One region of the Novosphingobium sp. fls2-241-R2A-195 genome, then DNA from elsewhere that is predicted to be linked to it. Evidence: predicted binding sites of a transcription regulator. Region 1 holds the regulator's gene; each other region holds the start of a gene.
The links. The regulator LexA, encoded in region 1, represses DNA repair genes until DNA is damaged. The targets are predictions, from matches to a motif close to GTTCCNCNCTTGTTCT.
Positions count from the first base shown of each region.

Region 2: the regulator LexA is predicted to act here: its motif matches at 2,737-2,752, upstream of QRN25_RS08895 (ImuA family protein).
Region 3: the regulator LexA is predicted to act here: its motif matches at 2,640-2,655, upstream of QRN25_RS14445 (ribonucleoside-diphosphate reductase subunit alpha).

Region 1 is NZ_JARVRY010000016.1:65,620-70,414, reverse strand. Features, by position in the region: gene moaC (cyclic pyranopterin monophosphate synthase MoaC) at 1-167, shown strand, start outside; gene QRN25_RS13135 (molybdopterin molybdotransferase MoeA) at 164-1,384, shown strand; gene lexA (transcriptional repressor LexA) at 1,486-2,178, shown strand; partial or broken gene QRN25_RS13125 (ComEC/Rec2 family competence protein) at 2,373-4,382, opposite strand; gene gltX (glutamate--tRNA ligase) at 4,623-4,795, shown strand, end outside.
Region 2 is NZ_JARVRY010000008.1:105,162-109,956, reverse strand. Features, by position in the region: gene QRN25_RS08910 (MucR family transcriptional regulator) at 1-732, opposite strand, end outside; gene aac(6') (aminoglycoside 6'-N-acetyltransferase) at 1,045-1,515, opposite strand; gene QRN25_RS08900 (HU family DNA-binding protein) at 1,599-1,874, opposite strand; gene QRN25_RS08895 (ImuA family protein) at 2,773-3,549, shown strand; gene QRN25_RS08890 (Y-family DNA polymerase) at 3,467-4,795, shown strand, end outside.
Region 3 is NZ_JARVRY010000018.1:7,726-12,520, forward strand. Features, by position in the region: gene QRN25_RS14430 (hypothetical protein) at 1-2, opposite strand, end outside; gene nadB (L-aspartate oxidase) at 201-1,802, shown strand; gene QRN25_RS14440 (GlsB/YeaQ/YmgE family stress response membrane protein) at 1,898-2,140, opposite strand; gene QRN25_RS14445 (ribonucleoside-diphosphate reductase subunit alpha) at 2,861-4,795, shown strand, end outside.

The DNA.
Region 1 (4,795 bases):
AAACCGGCGTTGAAATCGAAGCAATAACAGCGACTTCCATCGCACTTGTGACAATCTACGACATGGCCAAGGCGCTCGACAAGAGCATGGTCATCAGTGACATTCGCCTTGTAGAAAAGATCGGCGGCAAGTCGGGCCACTGGAAACTGGATGGGTGGGCCGAATGAACAAATCGGCGCCGCTCTCGCTCGAGGAGGCACAGGCTCGATTGCTGGCGTTGGCCACACCCCTTCCGATAGAGCGAGTCGATATCGAAGGCGCATACAACCGGTATCTCGCAGAACCGCTATATGCCCGACGCACGCAGCCACCGGCCAACCTATCTGCGATGGATGGCTATGCAGTGACGGCCGGGGACTTGCAGGGCCCCTGGCGAGTGATCGGAGAAAGCGCCGCCGGGCATCCCCACGTCGGCCCCCTCTCCACGGGCGAAGCCGTACGCATTTCAACGGGAGCAATATTGCCGGTCGATGCGGCGGCAGTCATTCTCCAGGAAGACCTTGCTAGAGATGCCGAAATCCTGACGTTGTCGGGTGAAGCACCCGATCCCGCGCACAAGCATATCAGACATCGCGGAATGGATTTCGTCACGGGGACGGAAATCATGCTGCCGGGCGCGCGCATCACTCCGGCGCAAATGGCGTTGGCAATCGCTTCGGGCCATACGCACCTGCCTGTCCATCGCACACCGCGGCTGGCCGTGATCGACAGCGGCGATGAACTCGCTGAAAACCCGGAATGCTGCGCCCCCCATCAGATTCCCGCAAGCAACGGCGTCATGCTGGCGGCTATGGCTTCAGCGATGGATGTCCATGCGAGGCGGATCGGGCCTGTACGTGATGATATCGACACGATCACGCGCGCTTTCGAGGCATCCGACGATGTCGATCTCATCGTGACCAGCGGCGGCGCTTCTGTCGGCGATCACGACCTCATCCGCCCGGCCCTCGAACGCTGGGGCGCGAGCATCGATTTCTGGCGCGTGGCGATCAAGCCCGGCAAACCCATCCTCGTCGCCACGCGCGAACTGACGGGACGGCGACAGATCATACTGGGACTACCCGGAAATCCGGTCTCCAGCTACGTTACGGCCTACCATTTTCTGCTTCCTCTCCTGCGAGCGATGCAGGGTGCCGCGAGGCCATTGCCGATGCGCCTGGCCGCCAGACTAAGTATGCCGCTGCGCGCCAACGGTCGCCGCCGTGAGTTTCTTCGCGGTTGGTGGGATGGCGAAAGCGTGACCGTCAATGCATTGCAGGACAGCGGCGCCCTGTCCTCTCTGGCCGCAAGCAATGTGCTGGTAGATCGCGCGGCAATGGCCGCGCCGGCGGCTGCAGGAGACGAAGTTCGGATTTTCCTGCTCCAGAATGACGGCATTGCTTGAATTGAGTTCAATTGGTTGCTTGATTGTTCCCCCATTGTTCACTACGAGAACAAGCGGGATCAGGACTTGCCTGGTTCGAAGGTCACGAAAAGGCAGCGACCATGTTGACTCGCAAGCAGCACGAATTGCTCCGGTTCATCCAGGCACGGCTTGAAGAAAGCGGCATCTCTCCTAGCTTTGAGGAGATGAAGGAAGCCCTTGATCTCAAGTCGAAGTCCGGTGTTCACCGACTGATTTCGGCGCTGGAGGAGCGAGGCTTCATTCGCCGCCTTCCCAACCGGGCGCGCGCTTTGGAAGTCTTGCGTCAACCGGACGATACGGGCAGCAAGGCGCCACGTCCATCCGCTGCCAATAGCAACCATGGGGTGCCCCCTCTTCAGGCACCTCGTCGCGCCGTAGAAGCGGCGAATGACGTGATCGAGATTCCACTGCACGGCCGCATCGCGGCAGGCGTTCCGATCGAGGCACTGGAAGGCCAATCGACCCTGCCTGTCCCGGCTGCACTGCTCGGTTCGGGCGAACACTATGCGCTGGAGGTCTCCGGTGATTCCATGATCGAAGCGGGCATTCTGGATGGCGATTTCGCGCTCGTTAAGCGCACGAATGCTGCCCGGGATGGCGAGATCGTGGTGGCTCTCATCCGTGGCGAAGAAGCCACGTTGAAATACCTGCGACGTGAAGCTGGAATGGTTCGCCTGGATCCTGCAAACGCCGCTTACGAACCGCAGATATATGGCCCGGATGAAGTGGAAGTCCAGGGCAAGCTCGCTGGCCTGCTTCGTCGGTATAATTAAAACTTTTCCAGTCCGATGCACCATCGTTGTGGCAAGTAGCGCGACTTACTCCGGACGGTTTTGATCCGTGCCGGAGTTTCTTGCGATACGCATTGCGGCAATCATATTAGGTCAAATCCGGTATATTAGGCAAAATCCGGCTTCGGATTGGACTATGAAAGTCCTCACGCGCCGGAAGAACCACGCTTAGTTCGCTAGTTGGTGGTTGAAGGTCCATTCTCACGGACATGAAATGGTGAGGAATGCCACCAGCCGTGTGAGCCCTGCGTCTGAGCCACAGTATCGATGCGCCCCTTGCCCAGATAAACGGCCAATCCTCCCGTATGAGCCAAAGATCCACGATCGGCCTTGTACCAGCGCGGGCGGCAGCTACGTGGTAACCAGCGATCTGATATGACGATGTCGCTGTGCTCACATGCTGCAACAAGCGAACGTTCCGCGACGGAATCGCGTCCACGCGACATCAGCAGGTGCCAGACTTTCCCCGATCGCTCAATCGGCACCTTACAGAAGTCCGGGTTGCACCTTGCGCCTGGCCACTTATCAAGCGTGGCGGGTTCCGCTTCTATCCCCGCGAACTCCATCAGATTGTCCCGGGCATAGCCTCCTTTGCTGTCCCTGAGTAAGAACAACTGATTTCCGCCGTTTTCGACAAGGCCGACATGGCGACCGTCGCCCGATACCAATATATCTGCAGGCGGGGCCATCGCGAGCAAAAGCACACCGATCGCGGCAATGGGAAATCCCGCCCAGCGGATGCGGCCGGTCCATAGACCGAGCCAAAGCCCGCCCGACACAAAAAGCATGAATGCCCAGGCGTCGGTACCCGGAAGCAGGTTGACCGCCCCCGGTCTTGAAGCGAACCAATGTGCCAGTCCGACAAGCACATCCACCGAAACGCCCGCCAGCCACCAGAAAGGCCCTCCCAGCCCGGCGATGTCGAGGATCAATGCACTAGCCAGCAACGGCATGACGATGAAAGTCGACCACGGGATCGCGAGCACATTGGCCAGCGCTCCATATACGCCAGCGCGGTGGAAATGGTACAGGCCGATAGGCATGAGTGCCAGATCGATTACCGCGCCGGTCAAAAGCAATAGAGCGATATGGCGCATTGCTCTTGCGATCATCCCTTCGTCACGCGGCCCAAGGAAATGGCGCACCGGTTCCGATGTGCTGACTGCGATAAGCGCCAGAACCGCTCCGAAGCTCAACTGAAAACTGGGCCCCATTACTGCCTCGGGCTACAGCAGAAGAACGCAGAACGCTGCAACCGCCAGCATGCGCAAGGACAAGGGCTCACGCCCAAGGGCGAGCGCGAACAGCACCAGCAATGCCCCGATGCATGATCTGACTGTAGGGACTTCAGAACCGGACAAAAGGGTGTAAGCTACACCGGCGAGGGCTCCTGCGCCGGCCGCGATTACCGGCAACCTCACCCGAAGCGCCATCCATGAGGAAAGCGCCAGTAATCGGATGGCCACGAGGTACACTGCCCCCACCATCGCGCTGACATGAAGCCCACTTATCGACAACAGATGTGCCAGCCCCGAATCGCGCATGGCCTGATCATCGGCCTCCGAAATATTTCCGCGATCACCGGTGACGAATGCCGCGGCAATACCTGCGCGCTCTTCCCCGATGCGAACGCGAATATGATCCGTTAGCGTCTGACGTATATCCGATAGTGCCCATGCGCCTGCGCTGAATTCCCGGACGACCTTCACGTCTCCCACGACCGATCCGGTAGCGGCAATGCTGGCAAACCAGGCTGTTCGCGCAAAGTTGTATGCGCCCGGAAGCATGGGCGGCGCCGGCGGCATCAGCCGCGCCCTGAATGCTACGAGATCCCCCCTACCGATCCCCGCCGCGGAACGCTTGCCGGGAACGTTGAGCCTGACCTTAATGGGCACACCTCTTATCGGATCGCGCATGGCCAGCAGCAGGCGATCGCGATCAAGCGCAGGCTGCGATTCGATAGCAAGGACCCGCGCGATGAAACTGCCCGCTACAGGCCTTTCGATTGCCGGCTGGCCGACGATTTCCGACCGCACCCAAACCGCAAGGCAGCCCGCGACCGCCAGCAAGGGCAATACCATGATTGCCCGGCTGAAATGCGGATAACTACTCCGCAAAGGAAAGGACGCATAACAAGTTGCAGAAACTGCAATCAAGCCGCAGCAGAAGCCGATCCACGACAGCACGGAAGATAGCCAAAACCACGCAATTATGCCGCTTGCAAAGGCTACGGTGAGCCATGGAGTCCGTTCGAATCCGGCATTGGAAAGAAATCGCTCGACGACTGCCAAAACCCTCGACAAGAGGCCCTCGGCGGTCCATGGCCCATGCTGCAATGCAGCGGTCCCGGGGCCTCCCGGAGACGGAATTTCACAGATTGCGACAGGGGTTCCCATGGTCGCCAATAGGACAGGAAGGTCGGGTAGATGGCAAGCGGCAGTGCATCGGGCGAAGCGACTGGCAAAAAGGCCGTCGTAACGCGCTTTGCTCCTTCGCCGACCGGTTACCTTCATATCGGTGGCGCTCGTACGGCACTGTTCAACTGGCTGTTCGCGCGCCGTCATGGCGGCAAGTATCTGCTGCGTATCGAGGACACCGA
Region 2 (4,795 bases), on a different contig from region 1:
CGTTTTTAGCTTACGCCGCTTTGGCATTACCGGAGCAGGCCCCGCCGCAGCCTTCGCTGCCTCCTTCACGGGCTTGGCAGAAGGGGCGGCGACCGAAGAAGCGGGTGCATGGTGCGTATCAGCTTTGCGCTGTTTTGGCTTCGGCGTTCCCGCAGACTTTGTCTTTGCAGCAGGCTTGGGCTTTACCGGTGCGGATGCGGGTTCACTTGATGGGCTCAGTTCTGAGCTTACGTCGGCGGAAGTTGGACTTGGCATAGCCGAACTGCCGACAGCCGCCTCGCGTTTCCCCAATCCGATTTTTTCGGCGATCTCGCGGCGCCGCGCCGCGAAAGACGGCGCGACCATCGGGTAGGTCGCAGACAGATTGTAGCGTTCGCGATATTGTTCCGGGGTGAGGCCGTTGCTCGCCAGGTGACGCTTGAGCGTCTTGTAAGGCTTGCCGTCGATGAGGCTGAGAATGTGATCTGCCGACGCCAGGCTCTTGCGCACTGAAACTGCGGGCGTGAAGGTCGGTGCTTCGGGCTCTGCTTGTGCTGGGGCGCTATCTTCGACGAGAGCGGCCCGTGTCGAGCGAATAAGGCCGGCAAGATCATCGGCACTGACCGTATTGTTGGCGAGATACGCGCTCAGAAGTTGAACGGTGAGTGCCGCAATATCGGAAGTCGGTTCGGTGTCAGGCATCGATTTGCCCCTCTCGGATTTATAACGACGACGTTGAGCTATTGCCTTCATGGCAATTTGTCATGGATCGACGTGATTGCTGGGCTTTTCAAGGATAAAAGGAGCGAACACCTCGATCTGGGGCATGCACGACTACAACAATGCGTCAACGGCACACGGTCCTATGAAGCGATTGGCCAGCAGATACTCCTCTCGTCGGATTGGCGGCGGCCGGCTCGCTTGCTTTCAAGTCTGCTCGGACGAGACGGCGGCCGATCAGCATCAATGCCCGGCATGCCCCATAGATGTTTGGCCTGTTGATAACACGGTGAACAAGCTGCGGAAAAGGTGTCAATCAACGTCCGAAGCGGCGCCTGGAGCAGTTCAGCTTAACAGCGGCATCGGCGTCAGGAGCTTGCGAAAATACACGACCCGCTCGGTTTCCTCGAATTTCAGCGCTGCGTGCATCGCATGCGACACGGTGTTGTCCAACATGGCATCCGAAGCGAGTTCAGCGCAGCCCATGCTGCGAGCCCATGCTTCCACGGCGTCCACCAAGCCGCGTCCAATGCCTTGTCGCCGGCATTCTTCCACGACGTATAGCCCTTCAAGGAAAGCGACCGGTGAAGTTTCGCAGCCGTTGACGTAATCGACGCGCAGCGCGGCTTCCGCAAATCCGACAAGCGCGCCGCGCTGATCGCGCGCCAGAAAGCCAATGAAAGGCTGTGGCTCCGCCATCAGTTGAACCACGTCTTCCTGGTGCTCCGCTTCCGAGCCATCTGGCCAGAGCGACGTGCGCAGAGCCGACCATTCAAGAAGATCAGCGTTGCTGCCCACTGTTATCCGTACGATCATGCCGCTCGGCCTCGGGAACTGGTCGGGGAAATTATGCATGGTGGCGGCGCCGGCAATAGGCGCGATGCCGCCACCGTATTGCATCAGCCGTTGAGCTTGTCCTTGACCGCCTTGGCGACCGTGAAGGTCAGCTTCTTCGAAGCCTTGATGGTCATTGCCTCACCGGTAGCGGGGTTGCGGCCTTCACGTTCGGGGCTGTGCTTCACCTTGAACTTGCCAAAGCCATTGAGCGAGACTTCCTCACCCTTGGCCGCCGCGCTGCCGATGGCCTCAAAGACGGCGTCGACAATCTTGCGGGCGTCGGTTTTGGTAATGCCGTGATCGTTGGCGATGGCGTCGGCGAGATCGCTGTTGTTCATGAGAAGTTCGTCCTGTCGATGTCTATGGTTCGCAAAGCTACGTTGCTTTCGAGCTTCGCGGCCTTCCACCATGGAACAGCCGAAACCGCGGTCAAAGTCGCATACTCACGCTGAACGCGCCTTGAGGCCGCTTTGTCCACAGCCTGTGGATATGTGAAACGCATCCGGTGCCCGAATTACCCGGATAACATCGCGCCCGGAACCATTCTCGGCCCGGTCCCTTGCATAACACACACAAGGAGAATTCCCCTGTTTGGCAAGGTCATCGGCGCAATCGCAGGAAACAGGGCCGCAAAGCACGTCCAGGGGGTGAGCGGCACTGGAGGAACTTTGCTCGGCTTTGCAGCGCCGATGGTGATACGCCGCCTCGGCCCCCTTGGCCTCATCACCGCAGTCGCAGGCGGGTACGCTTACAAGCGCTACACTGATCGGCGGACGGCAGAACAGCAGAAGGTCGCACGCCCCAGCGGATTTGCAGAGCCCACACGGACACAGGCCTGATCCTATCCTGCAGCCGCATCCGCCCGCTGCGAGCGTGTTACGGGCAGGCTAAGGCGCGGGACGTCAGGATCGACCGCGCTCTGGTCCACGTGGTTGTGGCTGAGCAGCTTGTGAGTGCCGGGCACGGGGCCCGGCGCTTAGCCAGTGAGCACGCTCTGCCGAACATCTCCGCGTCTCACGAACCAGTGGGAACCGCGAGCGAACGCGCCCGTAAACAGCCCCCGAGCGCCTTCCCTTTCTTGAGGGCACTAATGAGCACAACGGTCTTCCGGAAAATTCTTTATCTTTTTCAGTCCGTTGCTTAGCGATCAACTCGCCTTGTTCGGATAGGCCGGCACCTTGACGAAGCGGCAGTCAGAATAGAACATATAGCGAACACATGAGTCGCTGTTGACCAATGATCCTGCACACCGCCCTTCCCTCCCGGCTGCCTGCCGAGCACCTTGCCGCACTACGCGCCCAGATCGCGCAGGTGCAGGCAGCGCGCGGGCCGGTGCTGCCGTTCGGCCTGCTGCAAATCGACACGCGCCTCGCCAGCGGCGGCCTCGATGGCGCTGCGCTTCACGAGATCGCCGGCGCTAGCGCCAGCTGGAGCGACGATGCTGCCGCCACCCTGTTTGCCGCGGGGCTCGCCGCGCGCTTTGCTGCCGCCCAGGGCATGACCGTGCTGTGGGCGCTTAGCCGCTTCGACCTGTATGCTCCAGGCCTCGAACAGGTCGGGCTCGGCCCCGGCAAAGTGCTCTATGCCCAGGGCAGGAAGGACTCCGAAGTCCTTGCACTGGCCGAAGATGCTTTGCGCGACGGATCGCTGGCCTGCGTCATCGCCGAGGTCAAAGCCGCCGACCAGACCGCTACCCGGCGCCTGCAGCTGGCTGCGTCCGACGGGCAAACCCCGATGCTTCTCTACCGGCGGCATCGTTCGCGCGAGCGCAGCCCGCTGGCTCAGCCCTCCGCTGCAATGACGCGCTGGAGCATCGCAGCGGCGCCTTCCACCACGCTACCCCATGCCGGCATCGGCCGGGGGCAATGGACGATCGAACTTGTCCGCCAGCGCGGCGGCAATCCCTTTTCCCTTCTTGTCGAGGCCTGCGATGACCAGGGTTGCCTCGCTCTACCTGCCGCAGTTGCCGATCGAGCGACTGCGCCGGTTGGAGCGTCCATCCGCGCCGCTTGACGCGGCCGCGCTGGTCCCGCGCTTTTCGCAAGCCATTGACGACGACCCCGGTGCCTGCTCGGTGCCGCGGGGCGGCGGATGGCGACCCGGCGCGCGCTGGGCGCAAGGTGCGCTTGGCCCCGCCTCGGCGCAGGCCGATATCGACGCACTGCCGGCCCATCAGCGACCGACGATGCGCGAGATGGGGCGACGCAGCGAAACCGCCGATCATCCCTTCAGGGCCATGGCTTGTGACGACGGCGCAGCGGCCGGCAGGCCGTGGCCGGTGCACGCGGCGCATCGCCAGTCCCATCTCTGGGCCAGGCCCCTGGTCCTCATCGCGCGCAGTGGGCAACGCGACATCGTGACCGCCGCTTGCCCGGTCGCGCTCGACCTCGGCCTGCGTCCCGGCATGGCCGCCGCCCACGCACGCGCACTCGTAAGCGAGCTCGACGTGCGCGGCTCCGACCAAGCTGCAGACGCGGCCTGGCTCGACCGGCTGGCGCTTCATGCCGTCCGGCACTGGACACCGACCGCAAGTGCCTGCGATGCCGATGGCCTCTGGCTCAATCTCACCGGGACCACGCATCTGTTCGGCGGCGAGGATCGCTTCTGCCGCCGGGTTCTGCGTTTTTTGGATCGCCTGGGCTTTACCGCGCGCATCGCCATCGCCGCAACGCCGGGCGCCGCGCATGCGCTTGCCCGTTTCGGAGGCCACACCGTGATTATCCTGCCTCCACGCAGCGAGGCGCAGGCGATCGCCGACCTGCCGCTGGCCGCCCTGCGCCTGGCCGCCGACACTCTGGCAACGGCAGGCCGTTTCGGCCTGGAACGCATCGGCGACCTCTATGCGATGCCGCGTGGCCCCCTCGCCAAGAGGCTTGGGCTGAAGGCCGTCGAGCGGCTCGACCAGGCGCGAGGCCTTGTTGCCGAGCCGATCGTTCCGGTGGCTGCGTTCGAGGAGCCTCGCGCCGAGCGCCGGCTGCTCGAGCCAATCGTCACCGCCGAGGCCATCAACCATGTAATCGGCGATCTTCTCACCGACCTCGTGCACGAACTGCAAGGCCGCCGGCTGGGCTTGCGCACCGCAGTGCTGACTTGCCAACGGGTGGACGGGATCGACCAGCGCGTCGCCGTGGGTACCGCGCGCACCACCCGAGATGCCAAGCATCTCGCACGCATGTTCGCCATGCGCGTCGATCGGATCGACCCCGGGCTTGGCATCGAGGTGATGAAGCTTGCCGCGCCGCGCGTCGAGGACCTGCAG
Region 3 (4,795 bases), on a different contig from region 1:
ACGAGATAGGTTCCTCAATGAGAAGCGAAAGCTGACTAGACTAATCAACGTGCTTGGCAAGAAGCAAAATCGCCGTAAGTTAACCGTGTTTGTAATGACTTGGTCTATCTTATATAAGAACGATACCGCACCGCAACATGCAAGTGGCGGCGCGCGCAAACTATTGCGATCCATGTGCAACGGGCGCTAGGAGCGGCGTCATGGAAACGCCATCCAGCGCCGCCGGCGCATTCGACGTCCTTGTGATCGGTTCCGGTGCGGCCGGGCTTACGGCTGCGCTTGCGGTAGCCGACAAGGTCAGGGTCGCGGTATTGGCCAAAGGCACGTTGACCGGCGGTTCGACGGCCTGGGCGCAGGGCGGCATCGCCGCCGTGCTTGATGCCGGCGATACTTTCGAGGAGCATGTCCGCGACACCATGGTCGCAGGGGCTGGCCTCAACCGGCGCGAGACGGTGGAGTTCGTCATCGAGCGGGCACCCCATGCGATCGAGCGGCTGGTCGAACTGGGCGTGCCGTTCAACATGGACGGAGAGGCGCTCCACCTCACGCGTGAGGGCGGCCATTCGCATCGCCGCATCGTCCACGTTGCCGACGCCACCGGCTGGGCGGTGCAGCAGGCGCTGCTGCAGGCCGCCGAGGCGCACCCCAACATCACCCTGCTTCCCGGCTATTCGTGCATCGACCTGATTACCGGGCGGCATGAGCTGCGCTATTCGGGCTCGGGCCGCGTCTGGGGTGTCTATGCGCTGAACGAGGAGAGCGGCCGGGTCGAGGCCTTCACCGCCCGCGCCACCGTGCTGGCGACGGGCGGCGCGGGCCGCGTCTACCAGTTCAGCACCGCCCCGCGCGGCGCCACCGGCGACGGTATCGCCATGGCCTGGCGTGCGGGCGCGCGCGTCTCCAACATGGAGATGATGCAGTTCCACCCGACCTGCCTCTACAATCTGGACGTCAAGAACTTCCTCATCACCGAGGCCGTGCGCGGCGAGGGCGGGCACCTGATCAACCCGCGCACCGGCAAGCGCTTCATGACCTTCTACGATCCCGAGCGGCTGGAACTGGCCCCGCGTGACGTCGTGGCGCGCGCCATCGACTCCGAAATCAAGCGCTTCGGCCTAGATTACGTCCACCTCGACATCAGCCACCAGCCCGAAGACTTCGTGAAGGCGCACTTCCCGAACATCTACGAGAAGCTGATGGGCCTCGGCATCGACATGACGAAGGAGCCGATCCCCGTCGTGCCCGCGCAGCACTATACCTGCGGCGGCATCCTCGTGGACCTCGACGGCCGCACCGACCTGCCGGGCCTCTATGCCGCCGGTGAGTGCACCGAGAGCGGGCTGCACGGGGCGAACCGTCTGGCGTCGAACTCCTTGCTCGAATGCTTCGTCTTCGGCGAGGCGGCGGCGGCGGATATTCTCGCGAAGTGGGACAGCTTCGAGGCGCCGCCGCAAGTGCGCGCCTGGGACGAAAGCCGCGTGACCGATTCCGACGAAGAAGTGGTCATCAAGCAGAACTGGACCGAGATTCGCCGGTTCATGTGGAACTATGTCGGCATCGTGCGCACCACCAAGCGGCTGGAGCGCGCCATGCACCGCATCCAGATGCTCAATGGCGAGACCGAGGAATACTACCGCCACTTCCGCGTCTCGACCGACCTGATCGAACTGCGCAACCTGCTGCAGAGTGCGGAACTGATCGTCGAATCCGCGTTGAAACGGCACGAGAGTCGGGGGCTGCATTATACGCTGGATTATCCGGCGGCGGATGCGCAGCCACTGGACACGGTGCTGGTGCCCTGAGCCACCGCGTCATTGCGAGCGAAGCGAAGCAACCCAGGGCAGAGCAAAACTGCCCTGGGTTGCTTCGCTTCGCTCGCAATGACGGGATCGAGGGGTCACCCGATATGCAACACCCGCCCGAGGAAGATCAGCACGATAGCGCCGATCACCGAGGCCAGGCATCCGGCGCGGCTGAAATCGCCGCGCCCGCGGCTGGTCACCAGCCCCGCCAGCAGCGAGCCGCCGACGCCCAGCAGGATCGTTGCGATCCAGCCCATGGGCACTGCGCCCGGATAGAAGAACCGGGCCAGCGCGCCGATGACGAGGCCGCTGATGATGGCACCGATGATGTTCAGCATTTGTAGAATAACTCCCCTACGCGCCGCAGCGCCGTCGCATTCACGCTGATAAGCGGCGAGCCGGCTGGTGGTTGCAGGTCCTCGTTAAGCGACGCACGCATCTCGACGAAAGCCGATGGGATTGCTGGGGAACGTCGCTGCGTTGGGTCTTGACCGTCTCCGTTCGTCGCACGCCCGATTCGTCTCACCGGTGATTTATGTGGAAAAATTTAGGAGGCGAGGGCCGATTCAAAGGGTTGCGCTTCTGCAAGACAACGGAAATTCGGCGCGTCGCGGCAGTCAGGTGACGGCCCGGTGACGAATGCATGGGCCGACGCCATATTCCGGCCCCCTCTTGAACCTCTCGCTGGAAAGGGCACTATAGGTTGTGTCGCACCGATCGAGGGGCCTCAATACCTAGGGATAAAGCGCATAAGCCGAAAGGTCCGTGCGGAGCCCGTCAGGAAACTTGGGACCAGACTTCTCGAACCGGCGCGCCGGTGGTCTGGCAGGGAATGTCGTTCTCTTTTTGTGCTGGTTCTGATAGATGGGACGTTCTTGAGCGCCCTTCGACTCGGTGCCGGCCTGCTCGGCCGCCGAAAGCAGTTTGGATCGCCCTCGTGGCGGTTCGATGACAGGTTTTGACGATACATTGGGGGCGCACCAGTGGACTTCAGGAATGGAAGCGACGGACACGTGTCTGATTCGGATGTGAGCTACGCGGATCCCGCGCAAGTCGATATGGAGTCGCTCCTTGCCGGGCATGTCTCCGAAGCGGCGATGAAAAAGGAAGCCTCGGCCGTGGCTATGGACAAGACCGATACCTCGACCGCCGATTTGGTGGTCGAGGCGCCGAAGACGAAGAAGAAGGTCGTCGATTCCAAGACGATCCACGATCGCCGCTTCACTATCGTCACCGATGCGTCGCGTGATGCGCTCCTGACCGACTTCGGCAAGGAAACGCTCGACGACCGCTACCTGCTTCCCGGCGAGAAGTATCAGGACCTCTTCGCCCGCGTGGCCGATGCCTATGCGGACGACCAGGAGCACGCGCAGCGTCTCTACGACTACATCTCGCGCCTGTGGTTCATGCCCGCCACCCCCGTGCTGTCGAACGGCGGCACCGGGCGCGGGTTGCCGATCTCGTGCTACCTCAACTCGGTCGAGGACAGCCTCGAAGGCATCGTCGCCACTTGGAACGAGAACGTCTGGCTCGCCTCGCGCGGCGGCGGCATCGGCACTTACTGGGGCAACGTGCGCGGCATCGGCGAGCCGGTGGGCCTCAACGGCAAGACCAGCGGCATCATCCCCTTCGTGCGCGTAATGGATTCGCTGACCCTCGCGATTTCGCAGGGCTCGCTGCGCCGCGGCTCGGCCGCCTGCTACCTCGATGTCTCGCACCCCGAGATCGAGGAGTTCCTGGAGATCCGCAAGACCTCCGGCGACTTCAACCGCAAGGCGCTCAACCTGCACCACGGCGTGCTGCTGACCGACGAGTTCATGGAAGCCGTGCGCGACGGCACCGACTTCGCCCTGCGCAGCCCCAAGGACGGCTCGGTGCGCGGCAAGGTCCATGCCCGCTCGCTGTTCCAGAAGCTGGTCGAAGTGCGCCTCGCCACCGGCGAGCCCTACCTCGTCTTCTCCGACACCGTGAACCGCATGATGCCCAAGCATCACCGCGATCTCGGCCTCAAGGTCTCGACCTCGAACCTGTGCTCGGAAATCACCCTCCCCACTGGCCGCGACCACCTTGGTAACGACCGTACGGCGGTGTGCTGCCTCTCCTCGCTCAACATCGAGACCTGGGAAGAGTGGAAGGGTGACAAGCGCTTCATCGAGGACGTGCTGCGCTTCCTCGACAACGTCCTGCAGGACTACATCGACCGCGCGCCGGACGAAATGGCCCGCGCCCGCTACTCGGCGGAGCGCGAGCGTTCGGTCGGCATGGGCGTGATGGGCTTCCACTCGTACCTGCAGAAGAAGGGCATCGGCTTCGAAAGCGCGATGGCCAAGGCGCTGAACCTGCAGATGTTCCAGCACATCAACGCCAAGGCCAACGAAGCCTCGATGATGCTCGCCAAGGAGCGCGGACCGTGCCTCGACGCCGCCGACCAGGGCGTGATGGAGCGTTTCAGCTGCAAGATGGCGATCGCGCCGACCGCGTCGATCTCGATCATCTGCGGCGGCACCTCGGCCTGCATTGAGCCGATCCCGGCGAACATCTACACCCACAAGACGCTCTCGGGCAGCTTCGTGGTGAAGAACCCCTACCTGCAGAAGCTGCTGGCCTCGAAGTCCAAGGATTCCAACAACGTGTGGAATTCGATCCTCGAGCAGAACGGCTCGGTCCAGCATCTCGACTTCCTCTCGGCCGAGGAAAAGGCGGTCTACAAGACCAGCTTCGAGATCGACCAGCGCTGGCTGCTAGAATTCGCGGCTGATCGTACGCCTTACATCGACCAGGCGCAGTCGCTGAACCTGTTCATCCCGGCCGACGTCGACAAGTGGGACCTGATGATGCTCCACTTCCAGGCGTGGGAAAAGGGCATCAAGTCGCTCTACTACCTGCGCTCCAAGTCGGTGCAGCGTGCCGGTTTCGCGGGCGGCGTGGAAGCCGACAACACCAGCGAACTGCCCAAGTTCGAACTGGCGGCCAGCGGCGGCTCGACCGACTAC